DNA from 2 places in the Paraburkholderia sp. TE9906 genome. Region 1 is predicted to be linked to the other one. Evidence: predicted binding sites of a transcription regulator. Region 1 holds the regulator's gene; the other holds the start of a gene.
The links. Region 1 encodes LexA, which represses DNA repair genes until DNA is damaged. Its sites were predicted from a motif close to ACTGTATNNNNATACAGT; they were not measured.
Positions count from the first base shown of each region.

Region 2: a site for LexA is predicted at 2,135-2,152, ahead of recA (recombinase RecA). Genes of this name have one in related genera too.

Region 1 is NZ_JBWCCT010000003.1:409,006-416,981, reverse strand. It holds gene nodI (nodulation factor ABC transporter ATP-binding protein NodI) at 1-685, opposite strand, end outside; gene ACZ9H4_RS09645 (universal stress protein) at 962-1,426, shown strand; gene ACZ9H4_RS09640 (DUF2939 domain-containing protein) at 1,489-2,091, opposite strand; gene ACZ9H4_RS09635 (hypothetical protein) at 2,249-2,593, opposite strand; gene lexA (transcriptional repressor LexA) at 2,666-3,316, opposite strand; gene ACZ9H4_RS09625 (sulfate ABC transporter substrate-binding protein) at 3,626-4,666, shown strand; gene cysT (sulfate ABC transporter permease subunit CysT) at 4,823-5,722, shown strand; gene cysW (sulfate ABC transporter permease subunit CysW) at 5,719-6,801, shown strand; gene ACZ9H4_RS09610 (sulfate/molybdate ABC transporter ATP-binding protein) at 6,801-7,859, shown strand.
Region 2 is NZ_JBWCCT010000004.1:190,685-198,660, reverse strand. It holds gene ACZ9H4_RS11820 (DUF2889 domain-containing protein) at 1-95, opposite strand, end outside; gene recX (recombination regulator RecX) at 263-970, opposite strand; gene recA (recombinase RecA) at 978-2,054, opposite strand; gene ACZ9H4_RS11805 (response regulator) at 2,286-3,053, shown strand; gene ACZ9H4_RS11800 (sensor histidine kinase N-terminal domain-containing protein) at 3,063-4,613, shown strand; gene ACZ9H4_RS11795 (MFS transporter) at 4,831-6,489, shown strand; tRNA gene ACZ9H4_RS11790 (tRNA-Met) at 6,576-6,652, shown strand; gene ACZ9H4_RS11785 (hypothetical protein) at 6,941-7,279, shown strand; gene ACZ9H4_RS11780 (MarR family winged helix-turn-helix transcriptional regulator) at 7,339-7,782, opposite strand; gene ACZ9H4_RS11775 (DHA2 family efflux MFS transporter permease subunit) at 7,919-7,976, shown strand, end outside.

The DNA of each region.
Region 1 (7,976 bases):
CGATCTCGGATGCGATCAGCTCGCTCGGCGCGCCTTCGGCGATCTTGCGGCCTTCTTCGATCACACATAGCCGGTGACAGAGCCGCTCGGCTTCTTCCATGAAGTGGGTGGTCAGCAGGATCGTTTTGCCGCGCGTGAGCAGCGAGCGCAGCCGTTCCCAGATCAGATGGCGCGCCTGCGGATCGAGGCCGGTGGTCGGCTCGTCCATGATCAGCACGTCGGGATCGTTGACGAGCGCGCGTGCTAGCGTCAGACGCCGTTTCATGCCGCCCGACAGCTCGCTCACGCGCGCATCGGCCTTGCTTTCGAGCCGCGCGAATTCGAGCAGCGACGGCACCATCGCGCGGCATTGCGCGGCGCTCAGGCCGAAGTAGTGGCCGAACACCAGCAGGTTCTCGCGCACGGTGAAGTCCGGGTCGAGATTGTCGAATTGCGGCACGACGCCGACGCGCGCCCGTGCGACGCGCGCGCGGCCCGGGATCGGCTCGCCGCACAGACGGATCGCGCCGGCGTCGGGTGCCGCGATGCCGAGCAGCATGCGCAAGGTGGTCGTCTTGCCCGCGCCGTTCGGGCCGAGCAGGCCGAAGCATTCGCCGGCGTTGACATGAAACGACAGTCCATCGACGACGATTTTTTCGCCGTAGCTTTTTTTGACCTGGTGGAATTCAATGGCGGCTTCAGGCATAACTCGATCGAGGCTCCGGGAAACGACGCGAATGGCCGGGAAGGCCGCCTATTCTAGGGCATCGGCAGGTAGACGTTGGCAGGCAGATGGCGATTCGAAGACCGGGTTTTGCACTGCCGCATCCATTTGCCAAACCGCTGTGAAGCCGGCGCAAGCCCGCGCGCACCGGTTTAGGGCGCATGGTCCGCACACTTAGCGTTTTCCATCCCTTGCAACCTGAATTGCGGCGCACCATGATTCATTCAGACCGCGCTTCCCGCGCGAAGGGAGAAAACCATGGCGAGCTACCAAAAAATTCTGCTGTGTTATGACGGCTCGCGCGAAGGGCGCAAGGCGCTGCGTTGCGGCGCTGACCTCGCGTTGGACCTGAAGGCCGAAACGCATCTGCTGTCCGTGGTGGACATGCGCTCAAGCATTGCGCAAAGCGCGGGCCTGCTGACCGATGTGGCGTGCGGCAGCTTCGAAAAAACCGCGCGCGACATCCTGCAGGAAGGGGTGGACTGGCTCACCGAGCGTGGTGTGAGCGCACAAGGGCACTTCGCGTTCGGTCATCCGATCGACGAGATTGCGAACCTCGCCAACGACCTGCATGTCGATCTCGTGGTGGTCGGGCATCGCTGCCGCACCGGCTTGTCGCGATGGTGGATGGGGGCGGGCAACACGCCGCTGCTCGATCGCGTGTCGTGCAGCATTCTGGTGGCGTGTTCTTCCGCGCAGGAGCAGCAGCAAGCTGCGGCTTGATGCGGCTTGCTGCGTAGGGACGCCGCGCATGGGGCGAGTGGCTGGCCGTGACGGCCGGCCGGTCATTCGTTCAGATTGATCGCGGCGAGCTTCCACGTGAACAGACCTTCGCGCCGAAAGACCGCCGAGTAGTGCGCGTTGGCTTCGCCGCGCCGGTAGGTGACGACGAACTCGTTGAGGCCGCGATAGCCTGCCGTGGTTTGCCGCGATGGTGGGGTCGTTGCAGTGGTGGGGGTGTCGGCGGCGGGTGAGGCAGGCGTTTCTGTGGCTGCGGCAGGCGGATGTTCACCAGGATCGCCGTGCGGCGGCATGCCGTTCAACAAGGCCGCGACGCCGTCCGGTGTCGCATAGGAATCCACCAGCGGACCGATCAGCGTCACGCCGATCATCGCGCCGATGGTGGCCATTTTGCTGTCGTTATCCGCGTCCAGTCGGCGCGTCAGCATGCCTGCGATCTGCTCCTTCAGGCTCTCGCGCAACGCGGGAAAATCGACGTATTGATTCACGGTTTGCGCGTCGCGTGCATCTGCCGCGCGTTTGAGATTATTCAGCGCGATATAGGGTGACGCGTAAGCAAACCCGAGTGCCGCAATCACTACGACTACAACCAGCGTGATGAGCAGCGGCCGGGTGGCGGCGCCCTTGGTTCGTGTCGGACCTGTCATCGAATGGAACTCCCGATCAGATTGGATTTAACGTGGACTACGGCCCCGCAAAAACAATCCCATTCTATGCAAATATCCGAACAGCAGGTCTGAAAAGCGAGCACGACAACAGCGATGCGCGAGGCATGGTGCAGCCTCTTGCCTGCACAGGACACGCTCACGACTCGAAGACTGCACCGTGCACATTGGCTTCATCGGCAATGCAACGGTCGATCATGCCGCACACCGCCTCGACCGTGCCCACCATGATCAGCCGCGACGGCCCGTGATAGACGCGCACCGGCGCGCGCCGTGCGGGTTCCGCCGTATTCAACCCCGAGTTCAACGACACACGGGCAAACGCCGGCAATGACGACGGCAGGCTCGCTCCATCAGCGGGCGCGTCGAACAGCGAGGCGCAGTCCTGAGCCGGTGCTTCGATCAATGAGCAAGGCACCAGATTGCGCAAATGGCGCAAACGACCGAACTGGCGAAAGGGCAACAGGCGGGCAAGGCGTTCCATGAGTCTCTCCAGGCGATGCAGCGTTGAGGCAGCGTTGAGGCAGCGTGGGATTAAGCGAACAGGCGCGGTGGTTTAGAACTCGCCAGGGCGGATCAGCCCCACGGCGATACCCTCCAGCGCGAATTCCGCACTGCCGGTTTCAACGAAAATGTTCTCGTAATCGGGGTTCTCCGCGATCAGCTCGAGGCCGTTAGGCCGGCGCTTCAGACGCTTGACCGTGACGTCGTCGCCAAGCCGGGCGATGATGATCTGACCGTCTTTCGCCTCGCTCTTCTTTTGCACCGCGAGCAGGTCGCCGTCGAAGATGCCCGCGTCGCGCATGGACAACCCGCGCACCTTCAACAAGTAGTCGGGCTTGCTCGAGAACAGCGCCGGGTCGCACGCGAAGTGCTGCGAGATATGTTCCTGCGCGAGGATCGGACTGCCCGCGGCCACCCGGCCGATCAGCGGCAGCGACAGCTGCATGATGCTCGCGTGCGGCAGCGTGAACTGATGCGGTGAATCTTCCGGACCCGCCAGCAGGCGAATACCGCGTGACGCGCCGGCGGCGAGTTCGATCACACCCTTGCGAGCGAGCGCGCGCAGATGTTCTTCTGCCGAATTGGCCGAGCTGAAGCCCAGCTCGGCGGCAATTTCCGCGCGGGTGGGCGGAAAACCGGTGCGTTCGATCGCCCGGCGAATCAGATCGAAAACCTGCTGCTGTCGTGCGGTGAGTTTTGTCATGGCCACTGTATGTATGAACAGGTGACTGTATTTTTATACAGTATTCGGCGCAATTCAAGCTTTACTTTAAGTTCGTGACCCTGGGGGCCGTTACGGCGTCGCTCATCGGCGTCAAAACATCCGTTTTCGTGCCGCAACGCCTTATCCAGCTGTCATTACCACTTTTGCGTATTAAAGAATGAAGAAACATTATTTTTAATGATGAAAGCGCTTCGATAGACTGCCTTCCAGTTGGCGCTCATGTGCACGTGACCGCGACACAGAACAAATCACGCTGGTTTCAGCGCACTACACGCGGAGAAAGTTGACATGAATCATCGACACACGGGGCTGGCTCGCAAAACGAAGCAACTCATCGCGGCGCTCGCGTTCGGCGCGGCCGGCGCGCTCGGCGCGATTGCCTCGGCGCACGCGGCCGACACCACGCTGCTGAACGTCTCCTACGACCCGACGCGCGAGCTGTATCAGGACGTCAACCAGGCGTTCGGCAAGGAATGGAAAGCGAAGACCGGCGAGACGATCACCTTCAAGCAGTCGCACGGCGGCTCCGGCGCACAGGCGCGCTCGGTGCTCGACGGCCTGCAGGCGGACGTCGTCACGCTCGCGCTCGCCTACGACATCGACGCGCTCGCCGGCAAGGGTCTGCTCGACAAGGGCTGGCAAAAGCGCCTGCCGGACAACGCGTCGCCGTACACGTCGACGATCGTGTTTCTCGTGCGCAAGGGCAACCCGAAGCACATCAAGGACTGGGACGATCTGATCAAGCCGGGTGTGTCGATCGTCACGCCGAATCCGAAGACCTCGGGCGGCGCGCGCTGGAACTACCTCGCGGCGTGGGCGTACGCGGAACATCAGCCGGGCGGCAATGCGCAGAAAGCGAAGGAATTCGTCGGCAAGCTGTATAAGAACGCCGGCGTGCTGGACTCGGGCGCGCGTGGCGCGACCACCAGCTTCGTGCAGCGCGGCATTGGCGACGTGCTGATCGCGTGGGAAAACGAAGCGTTCCTGTCGCTCAAGGAGTTCGGTCCGGACAAGTTTGAAATCGTCGTGCCGTCGGTGAGCATTCTGGCCGAGCCGCCGGTCGCGGTGGTGGACAAGGTCGTCGACAAGCGCGGCACGCGCAAGCTGGCCGAGGCGTATCTGAACTTCCTGTACAGCGAGGAAGGCCAGGAGATCGCCGCGCGCAACTTCTACCGTCCGCGTTCGAACAAGGTGCCGGCCGACCTGACCGCGAAGTTTCCGAAGCTGAAGCTGTACACGGTGGACGATTCGTTCGGCGGTTGGGCGAACGCGCAGAAGACGCACTTTGCCGACGGCGGCGTGTTCGATTCGATCTACCAGCCTCAATAACGCTGTCGATGCCCTAACCGGCATCGACACACCGGCGCGGCAACGCGCCACTTCCGAGCGCGCCCAGTGGGCGCGCTTTTGGCCAACCGGAATCCGGATCCGGCGGCCGAAGATCGGTGATCAAACCGCCAGCATCAACCTGAACGAGTATCCAGCATGACGACGTTGACCTTCCGAAAGCCGAGCGCATTGCCCGGCTTTGGCCTGACACTCGGCATCACGGTGGCTTATCTGAGCCTCGTGGTGCTGATTCCGCTTGCGGCGACCTTTCTCAAGACCGCGACGCTCGACTGGGAGCAGTTCGTGCGCGCCGTCACGTCGCCGCGGGTGCTCGCGTCGTACCGGCTGACGTTCTTCTCGGCGCTCGGCGGCGCGCTGATCAACGCGGTGTTCGGCTTCCTGGTCGCGTGGGTGCTGGTGCGCTACACGTTCCCGTTCAAGCGCATCGTCGATGCGGTGGTCGATCTGCCGTTCGCGCTGCCCACGTCGGTCGCGGGCATTTCGCTCGCGGCGGTGTACTCGGGCAACGGCTGGATCGGGCAGTTTCTCGAACCGCTCGGCATCAAGATCGCGTTCACGCCGGCGGGCGTGCTGGTCGCGCTGACCTTCATCGGCTTGCCGTTCGTCGTGCGCACGGTGCAGCCGGTGCTCGAAGAGTTCGAGCGCGAACAGGAAGAGGCTGCCGCGTGCCTCGGCGCGACGCGCTGGCTGACGTTTCGCCGGGTCGTGCTGCCGGCGGTGTTCCCGGCGCTGCTGACGGGCTTCGCGCTCGCGTTCGCACGTGCGCTCGGCGAGTACGGCTCGGTGATCTTCATCGCCGGCAACGTGCCGATGAAATCGGAAATCACCTCGCTCCTGATCATCACCAAGCTCGAGCAATACGACTACGCCGGCGCGACCGCGCTGGCGGTGGTGATGCTGGTGGTGTCGTTCCTCATGCTGTTGTTCATCAATACCGTGCAGTGGTACTTGCAGCGCCGCACGAGCCGCGGCAGCGCGGGCCCGGCGCCTGGCACAGCAACGAGTGTGGCGGCGATCGGTGGGGGTGTGCAATGAGCCGCCGTCCCGGGCATGACGTGAACCGCGCGGAGCAGACCGCGACGGCGGCCGCCGCGGCCGTGGCCCCGCGTGCGCCGCTGAACGTCGCGCGCCGGCCCGATCCGGTGACCGAGCGGCCGGTGGTGCGCTGGCTGCTGACCGGCATCGCGCTGCTGTTTCTTGCGCTGTTCCTGGTCGTGCCGCTGGTGGCCGTGTTCTATCAGGCGTTGAACAAGGGCCTCGCGTTCTATTTCGAAGCCCTCGCCGATCCGGATGCGCTCGCGGCCATCAAGCTGACCGTGATTACCGCCGCGATCGCGGTGCCGTTGAATCTCGTGTTCGGTCTGGTGGCCTCGTGGTGTATCGCGAAGTTCGAGTTCCGCGGCAAGGCGCTGCTGACCACGCTGATCGATCTGCCGTTCTCGGTGTCGCCGGTGATTTCGGGTTTGATCTACGTGCTGATGTTCGGCGCGCAGGGCTGGTTCGGTCCGTGGCTACAGGCGCATGACGTGCAGATCATCTTCGCGGTGCCCGGCATCGTGATGGCGACGATCTTCGTCACGTTCCCGTTCGTCGCGCGCGAGCTGATCCCGCTGATGCAGGCGCAAGGCAATGACGAAGAGGAAGCCGCGCACGTGCTGGGCGCCTCGGGCTGGCAGATCTTCCGCCGCGTCACGCTGCCGAACATCAAGTGGGGTCTGCTGTATGGCGTGATTCTGTGCAATGCGCGGGCGATGGGCGAGTTCGGCGCGGTCTCGGTGGTGTCGGGCCACATTCGCGGCCAGACCGACACAATGCCGCTGCACGTCGAGATTCTCTACAACGAATACAACTTCTCGGCGGCGTTCGCCGTGGCGTCGGTGCTGGCCCTGCTCGCACTCGTGACGCTGGGGCTCAAGCTGCTCGCCGAGCGCCATATGTCGGCGGAACTGTCGGCCGCGCGCGATGTGCCCGCCTATGCGGGGCCGCCCACGCAGTCCACCGCCGCGGCATCGGGATCGCATGCCGCGCCGCGTTCCGTTTCGTCTTCTTTCCAGCAGTCCGTCAATACGACGCATGCATCGCAGCAACACCCGCTCAAGCAAGGAGAGCTGTAATGGGTATCACTGTTCGTAACCTGCAAAAGCGCTTCGGCGATTTCGTCGCGCTCGACAACGTCTCGCTCGATTTTCCGCCGGGCGAACTGGTTGCGCTGCTCGGGCCGTCGGGTTGTGGCAAGACCACGTTGCTGCGCGTGATCGCCGGACTCGAATACGCGGACGGCGGCCAGGTCGTGCTGCAAGGGCAGGACGTCGCGACGGTCGGCGCGCGCGAGCGTGAAGTGGGTTTCGTGTTCCAGCATTACGCGCTGTTTCGCCATATGACGGTATTCGAGAACGTGGCGTTCGGCCTGCGCGTGAAGCCGCGCAAGGAGCGGCCGTCGGAAGCGGTGATCCGCGAGAAAGTGCATGAACTGCTGAAGCTCGTGCAGCTCGACTGGCTTGCGCAACGCTATCCGTCGGAACTGTCGGGCGGTCAGCGGCAACGGATCGCATTGGCGCGCGCGCTGGCGGTCGAACCGAAAGTGCTGCTGCTCGACGAGCCGTTCGGCGCGCTCGACGCGAAGGTGCGCAAGGAGCTGCGTAGCTGGCTGCGGCGCCTGCACGACGATCTGCATATCTCGACGATCTTCGTGACGCACGATCAGGAAGAAGCACTCGAAGTGGCCGACCGCATCGTCGTGCTCAACCGCGGTCATGTGGAGCAGGTCGGCAGTCCGCAGGACGTGTACGACCATCCGCAGACCTCGTTCGTCTACGAGTTTCTCGGCGCGGCGAACCGTCTGCACGGCAAGGTCGACGCGAGCGGCTTCGTGGTCGACGGCGCCGCGCTGCCGGTCGCGATCACCGCTGGTTTCAGCGGTCCGGCTTTCGCCTACGTGCGGCCGCACGATCTGCAGTTGTATCCGCAGGCAGCGGGTCATCGTGAAGGCATCGTCGTCGACGTGCGGCGCGTGGTGACGCTGGGCGGCTCGGTGCGCGTCGAACTCGCGGGCCGTGAAGGCAATCTGCTCGAAGCCGAACTCGATCGCGAATCGTGGCGTGATCTGCAACTGGCGGTCGGCGACGGGGTGACGGCGGTGCCGCGCGCACTGCGCGTTTTTCCGGCGCAGTGAGGCAGGCGCGCAGCGACAGACCGCGCGCATCACACGGCAACACACCGGGAGACGAAAGCGGATAGCGCTGCGTCGACCGGTGTTTCGATAGAACTCGAATAACTCCACTCTGGCTGA
Region 2 (7,976 bases), on a different contig from region 1:
TCCACATCCCACAGGCCATCGGCTCGCTCATAGGCTTCCGCTCTGATTGCGCGACGATGGCGCAACTGACGGGACACTGGCGGGGAAAGCGGCATGCGGGAAGGAAAGGCCGGATTGGAAAACCCACGAATTTTAGCATACTGGGTATTTGAGACAGGTTGGAATCCGCAAGGACGGGCAGCGAGGCTGGGCGCCTATCTCGAAGGAAATGGGTGTGAGGCCGGAAGGGGCGGCCCAAAAACGATGCCCGAAGTCAACGCGGCTATTCGCCGCCCCACTCCTCGTCGAGGCCTTTGAGGATTTTGCCGATCGTGGCGCCCGAAAAACCGCGCGCCGCCAGAAATCGCGTCTGCTTGGCCCGCTCGGCGGGCGTCTCGGGAAGCTGGCCGAACTTTTTGCGCCAGACGGCCTGAGCACGCACGAGTTCGGTCTCACGCAATTGCGCGCTGGCTTCTTCGACGAGTGTCTGGTCGAGCGCGTGCTGCTTCAGTTCGCCGAGAATCCGGTTCGCGCCCAGCCGCGACGAGCGACGATGAACCAGGCTTTCCGCGAAACGCGAGTCGGACAGCCAGTTTTCGGCCTCCAGCGCGTCGAGCACCGTGTCGAGCGAATCGCTTTCTTCAACGAATGGCTTCAGTTTGCGTGCGAGTTCGGCGCGACTGTATTCGCGGCGCGACAGATAGCCGAGCGCGCGCCCTTTCAGCGAACGTGCCGGACGTTGGGATTTTTTTGCTTCATCTTGCCCCGGTCTCGCTTCGCCAGGTGTGCGACGCGAACGGGTGTAGGTGGTCTCGGAAGGGTCCGAGGTTGAGGACTGCGAGGGTTCAGACTGCGCGCGCTGCTGGCCGTGGCCCGCAGCGCGGTCGTGTGCGTCGAACGATTCGAATGGATCGAACGGATCGTCGCCTTCATCGCGCGGGCCGGCCGAATGGCGTCCGCCATCGGACAACGGTCGGCCCTTGCGTATCACTTGATGCTTACTCTTCTTCGTCCGCGACTTCAGCGCCTGCGCCGGTCACGGCTTCCGCCATTGCATTGACGCCCAGCGATTCGCGGATACGGTTTTCGATCTCGCGAGCGATGTCCGGATTTTCACGCAGGAATTCGCGCGCGTTATCCTTGCCCTGACCAATCCGCTCGCCGCTGTAGCTGTACCAGGCACCGGCCTTGTCGACGATCTTGGCCTGTACACCCAGGTCGATGATTTCGCCCTGGCGCGAAATACCTTCGCCGTACAGAATGTCGAAAATCGCTTCGCGGAACGGGGGCGACACCTTGTTCTTGACGACCTTCACACGCGTTTCATTGCCGATCACTTCGTCGTTCTTCTTGATCGAACCGATCCGGCGAATGTCCAGACGCACCGATGCGTAGAACTTCAGCGCGTTGCCGCCCGTGGTGGTTTCCGGGTTGCCGAACATCACGCCGATCTTCATGCGGATCTGGTTGATGAAGATCACGAGACAGTTCGTGCGCTTGATCGTGCCGGTGAGCTTGCGCAGCGCTTGCGACATCAGACGCGCTTGCAGACCCGGCAGCGAGTCGCCCATTTCGCCTTCGATTTCAGCCTTCGGCACGAGTGCCGCGACCGAGTCGATCACGATCATGTCGATCGAGCCCGAACGCACCAGCGCGTCGGCGATTTCGAGCGCCTGTTCGCCGGTGTCCGGCTGCGAAACCAGCAGGTCGTTCACGTTCACGCCAAGCTTGCCCGCGTACTGGATGTCCAGCGCGTGTTCCGCGTCGATGAACGCCGCCGTGCCGCCGATCTTCTGCATTTCGGCGATGACCTGCAGCGTCAGCGTGGTTTTACCGGACGATTCCGGACCATAGATTTCGACCACACGGCCACGCGGCAAACCGCCGACGCCCAGCGCGATGTCGAGGCCGAGCGATCCGGTTGAAACCACCTGGATGTCTTCGACTACCTCACCTGCGCCGAGCCGCATGACCGACCCTTTGCCGAACTGCTTTTCGATCTGCGCGAGCGCGGCAGCCAGCGCCTTGCTCTTTTCAGCAGTCAGTCCAGCCGAGCCTTTCTTGCTTTCTTCCATGAATCGTCCTTTGCTATGATGAACGGCGTCTGAGGCAGGTGTACCGTCCATTTTTGAAGGACAGCACACGAAACCCAGACACTGTATAAAAAAACAGTAGTTTTGGCAAGTGCGATTCTCATGCGAACGCGCATTTTTACCGTCGCACTGCCCAAACTACCCACAATAATTTTCGGAGACCGCTGTGCGCCGGGAACACCCACGGTGCCGGCAAGGCCAGGCTGGCGCATCATGCGAATTCTGATTGCCGAAGACGACAGCATACTCGCGGACGGTCTGGTCCGATCACTCCGCCAATCGGCCTATGCGGTCGATCACGTGAAGAGCGGCGTGGAAGCCGATACCGCGTTGTCAATGCAGACTTTCGACCTATTGATCCTCGATCTGGGCCTGCCGCGCATGTCCGGGCTCGAGGTGCTGCGCCGCCTGCGCGCGCGCAATTCGCACATGCCGGTATTGATCCTGACCGCCGCGGACAGCGTCGACGAACGCGTCAAAGGCCTCGACCTCGGCGCCGACGACTACATGGCAAAGCCCTTCGCGCTAAACGAACTCGAAGCGCGCGTGCGCGCACTGACGCGGCGCGGCGCGGGCGGCGGCCCGACGGTCGTGCGGCACGGCTCGCTGTCGTTCGACCAGGTTGGCCGGATCGCCTATGTGAACGAGCAGGTGATCGACTTGTCGGCGCGTGAACTCGGCTTGCTCGAAGTACTGCTGCAACGGATCGGCCGGCTGGTCTCGAAGGAACAACTCGTCGACCACCTGTGCGAATGGGGCGAGGAAGTCAGCAATAACGCGATCGAAGTTTACGTGCACCGCCTGCGCAAGAAGATCGAGCCGAGCGGCGTGCGCATCATCACCGTGCGCGGCCTCGGCTACTGCCTCGAAAAAGCCGCGGCGCCCGCCGGCGCGGGCGCCGGCACCCCCGCCCCCGCCGAGCCCGACCCGCCCGCCTCGCCGCCGTCCGGCGCGATGCCGGCGAGCCATCACTACAAATAGAGGGCATCCATGTCCGCGCGCGCAGATCGCGCCCCGGCGGCGCACGCGGCGGACCTCGACGAGGCGCGCGACGAGCGCTACGCCAATCCGTTCGCCCCGCCCGACGAAACCGAGGCCGCCGCCGCAGCCCGCCCGCGCTCGCTATTCGGCGAAATTCTCGACTGGATGCTGGCGCCGCTGCTGCTGCTCTGGCCGATGAGCCTCGCGGTCACCTACCTGGTCGCCAAATCGATTGCGAACGGCCCGTTCGACCGCGCGCTCGAAACCGACGCCTACGTGCTCGCCCGCCAGATCCATCCGGTCAATGGCGTCGCGGAACTGTCGCTGCCCGACTCGACGCGCGACTTCCTGCGCGCCGACAACGTCGACAGCGTGTTCTATCAGGTGCTCGGCACGCGCGGCGAACTGGTGAGCGGCGAGCGCGACATGCCGCTGCCGCATGAAGAGGACCGGCCGCCGCCGGGCATCGTCGAATTCCGCGACGACATGCTGCACGGCAACGACATCCGCATCGCCTACACGACCGTCGAGTTTCCGCGCACGCCCGGCGCGCAGCCCGTGCTGGTGCAGGTCGCCGAAACGCTCGACAAGCGCAGCCAGCTGGCCAACGACATCATCAAAGGCGTGATCCTGCCGCAGTTCGTGATTCTGCCGCTCGCGATCCTGCTGGTGTGGTTCGGCCTGTCGCGCGGCCTTGCGCCGCTGCATGCGCTGCAGGCGCACATCCGCGCGCGGCGCCCGGACGATCTGTCGCCGCTCGAAGCGCGCCGCGCGCCGCCGGAAATCGAGCCGCTGGTGACGTCCTTCAACGATCTGCTGACGCGCCTCGAACAAAACATGGAGTTGCAGAAGCGCTTCATCGCCGACGCCGCGCATCAGATGAAAACCCCGCTCGCCGGCTTGCGCATGCAGGCCGAACTGGCGCTGCGCCAGGACGTGTCGGCGGAAGTGCACCGCTCGCTCGAACAGATCGCCACCAGTTCGGAGCACGCCGCGCGGCTCGTCACGCAGTTGCTGGCGCTGGCGCGTGCGGAAAACCGTATGTCGGGGCAGATATTCGCGCCGGTCGAGGTAAGCGAGGTCGCGCGCAACGCCGTGCGCGACTGGGTGCAGGCCGCGCTCGCCAAGCAGATGGACCTCGGCTACGAAGCGCCCGACGGACCCGTCGAAGTCGACGGCAATCCGGTGATGCTGCGCGAAATGCTGTCGAACCTGATCGACAATGCGATCCGCTACACGCCGACGGGCGGGCGCATCACCGTTCGGGTGAGACACGAAGCGGCGGCACGGCTGGTGCATCTGGAAGTCGAAGATACCGGCCTCGGCATTCCGGTCGCCGAACGGTCGCGGGTGATCGAGCGCTTCTACCGGATTCTCGGCCGCGAAGGCGACGGCAGCGGGCTGGGGCTGGCGATCGTCCGCGAGATCGCGACCATGCACGGCGGCGTGCTGGCCATCGAAGACAACGTCTATCAGGAGTCGCCGCGGCTTGCGGGGACGCTCGTGCGTGTCAGTTTGCATGTGCATGAGCGGGGCGGGACTTACCCTAACGCGCCCTGAACGGCAAAACTCGCACACGGGTTTTTGAGATACGTTAGGCGAATCTTGCGGAAATTTTCCAGGCATTTAACAGACGTTGCCAAACCGAAGCCTGCATTTCGGATTCTGCTCATTCACCTCGCCACGTCAGTGCGCCGTAAGTTTCCACTCCAATAATCGGTTTCACGGGAACGCTTTTACCGGCGCTCCGCGTGCATATCAATATTGGAGACAGCATATGGCTACCGTTGGCGGGCAAATCTCGCACGTGCCGATGACGCGCGAGGAGAAGCGGGTGATCTTCGCATCGTCGCTAGGGACGATTTTCGAGTGGTACGACTTCTATCTGGCCGGCTCGCTCGCGGCCTTCATCAGCAAAAGCTTCTTCTCCGGCGTCAATCCGACGGCCGCTTTCATCTTCACGCTGCTCAGCTTTGCCGCGGGCTTCGCGGTCCGGCCGTTCGGCGCGATCGTGTTCGGGCGGCTCGGCGACATGGTCGGGCGCAAGTACACGTTCCTCGTCACGATCGTGATCATGGGCCTGTCGACGTTCCTGGTCGGCTTTCTGCCGGGCTACGCGGCGATCGGCATCGCTTCGCCGGTGATCTTCATCGCCATGCGGATGCTGCAAGGCCTCGCACTCGGGGGCGAGTACGGCGGCGCCGCGACCTACGTGGCGGAACATGCGCCGGCGGGACGCCGCGGCTTCTATACGGCTTGGATCCAGACCACCGCCACGCTCGGCCTGTTCCTGTCGCTGCTGGTGATTCTCGGCGTGCGCACGGCAATGGGCGAAGACGCGTTCGGCGCATGGGGCTGGCGCATTCCGTTCGTCGCCTCGATTCTGCTGCTGGCCGTGTCGGTGTGGATTCGCCTGCAACTGCATGAATCGCCGGTGTTCGAGCGCATCAAGGCGGAGGGCAAGACGTCCAAGGCACCGCTTTCCGAAGCATTCGGCCAATGGAAGAATCTGAAGGTCGTGATTCTCGCGCTGATCGGTCTGACCGCCGGCCAGGCCGTGGTGTGGTACACGGGCCAGTTCTACACGCTGTTCTTCCTGACGCAAACACTGAAGGTCGACGGCAGCAGCGCCAACATCATGATCGCAATCGCGCTCCTGATCGGCACGCCATTCTTCCTGTTCTTCGGCTCGCTGTCGGACCGCATCGGCCGCAAGCCGATCATCATGGCGGGCCTGCTGATCGCCGCGCTCACCTACTTCCCGCTGTTCAAGGCGCTCGCGCACTACACGAACCCGGCGCTGGAAGCCGCAACGCTGCGGGCTCCGATCGTCGTGATCGCGGACCCGGCGCAGTGCTCGTTCCAGTTCAATCCGGTCGGCACGGCGAAGTTCACGAGCTCCTGTGACATCGCGAAGAGCGCGCTGTCGCGGGCGGGCCTGAACTACGAGAACGTCGCGGCGCCGGCGGGCACGCAGGCGCAGATCCGGGTCGGCGATACGGTGGTCAACACGTTCGACGGCCGCGCCGCCGATGCGAAGGAGCAAGGCAAGCTGTTCGACACGACGCTCGCCGCGACGCTGAAGGCCGCGGGCTATCCGGCGAAGGCCGATCCCTCGCAGATCAACTGGCCGATGAGCGTGGTGATCCTGACGATCCTCGTGATCTACGTGACGATGGTCTACGGTCCGATTGCGGCGATGCTGGTGGAAATGTTCCCGACGCGGATTCGCTATACGTCGATGTCGCTGCCGTATCACATCGGCAATGGCTGGTTCGGCGGGTTCCTGCCGGCCACGGCGTTCGCGATCGTCGCGGCAAAGGGCAACATCTATTCGGGGCTGTGGTATCCGATAGTGATCGCGCTAGTTACGTTCGTGATCGGCATGCTGTTCGTGCGGGAGACCAAAGACTCGGACATCTACGCGAAGGACTGATGCGTATGATGGCCCGGGTAATTTAAAAAAGTTGCGCGCCGGGGGTTGACAGCCTCCGGCGCGGTCAGCATAATCTCGCTTCTTTCGGCGAATTAGCTCAGTTGGTTAGAGCGACGGAATCATAATCCGCAGGTCCGGGGTTCGAGTCCCTGATTCGCCACCAGCATCACTCGCAAGGCCCGCTTCTCTTAACCGAGAGCGGGCCTTTCGTTTTTCAGCGACGAATGTGCTGCGGCAAATCGGCGTGCGAGTTGCGCCAGTCTCTTGCGAACTACTGCCCGCAAAGCCGTCACTCCCGCTCGTGTTACCATCGTCAAACCGATGTCTTCAATGGAGTGAGTTATCGTCCTCCCATTGATTCTTCGCCAGTTGCAAAAGAGCCGCTGACCCTCAAGGTTTAGCGGCTTTTTTATTTTGACTTTCCCGATCGCAACTTCAAGGAGGTTTCTTGATGACGTTCCGCACCACCGCGCTCGCCGCGGCCACCGTTTCCATCGCGCTGCTAGGCGTCACGTCCACGTTGACGGCGCAGGCCCAGACACCGACGGACAGTCAGTGGCGCGCAAGCCCGATCACCCTGTCCACGCTGCTGCAGGACGGCTACAAGATCGCCGCCGTCGTGAATGGCGCGCACGGCGCCGCCGGTCCGGCCGACACGATCTTCGTGCAGCGCGATCAGAGCGCGTTCAAATGTATCGACCCGCAGCAGCCGGACGCGCGAACGAAAGCGCCCGCCTGCTTCGAACTGGTCCCGCCATCGGGGACAGCACCGGCTAGCGAATCGAAGTGACGGCACAGGCGATGAGCCCGCGCATCGTCAAGCACGGGCCACCGCGCCGCCTGCGTGCCTCAGCGATCCACCAGCCGGCTCAGATTGCCGCGCACCCGCTGCAATAGCGCGATCAGTTGCCGGGCCTCTTCATCGGTGAAGCCGTTGAGCGCTTCGAGCGCGACCTCATCGCCCACCTTGCGCGCCTTGCCGAGCGTACGCCCCGCTTTGGGCGTCATACGCACCAGATACTCACGGCGGTCCTGTGGATTGGCGATCCGCTCGATCCAGCCGCCCTCCGCCATCCGGTCCAGCAACCGGCCCGCCGAGATCGGCGCGACTTCGAGCAGATCCGCGAGCCGCGCCTGATTGATGTCGCCGTAATGCGCGAGATAAGCAAGCACGCGACACTGCGCGCGCGTCAGATCGACCGAGGATTTCGCGAGGTCGTCGAAGCGCTTGCCTGCCAGCCGGCCGACGTCGGAAACCAGAAAGCCGAAGCGCTCTTCGAGTTGGGTTTTCATGCGCGGATTATACGAAAGCCTCGCGCCTTCGAGCGCGGCTGCGGGCGTAATTCAGCCTCCGCATAACTCCTGATGGCGGCCGCGCGTGCACCCGATATACTAAGCATGCTTACTATATCGACTTCCCCGCTCACTCATGTCCTCCGCCTCCTCACCGGCGAGCGCGACCACGCCGCTCAACCGGCCGATGATCA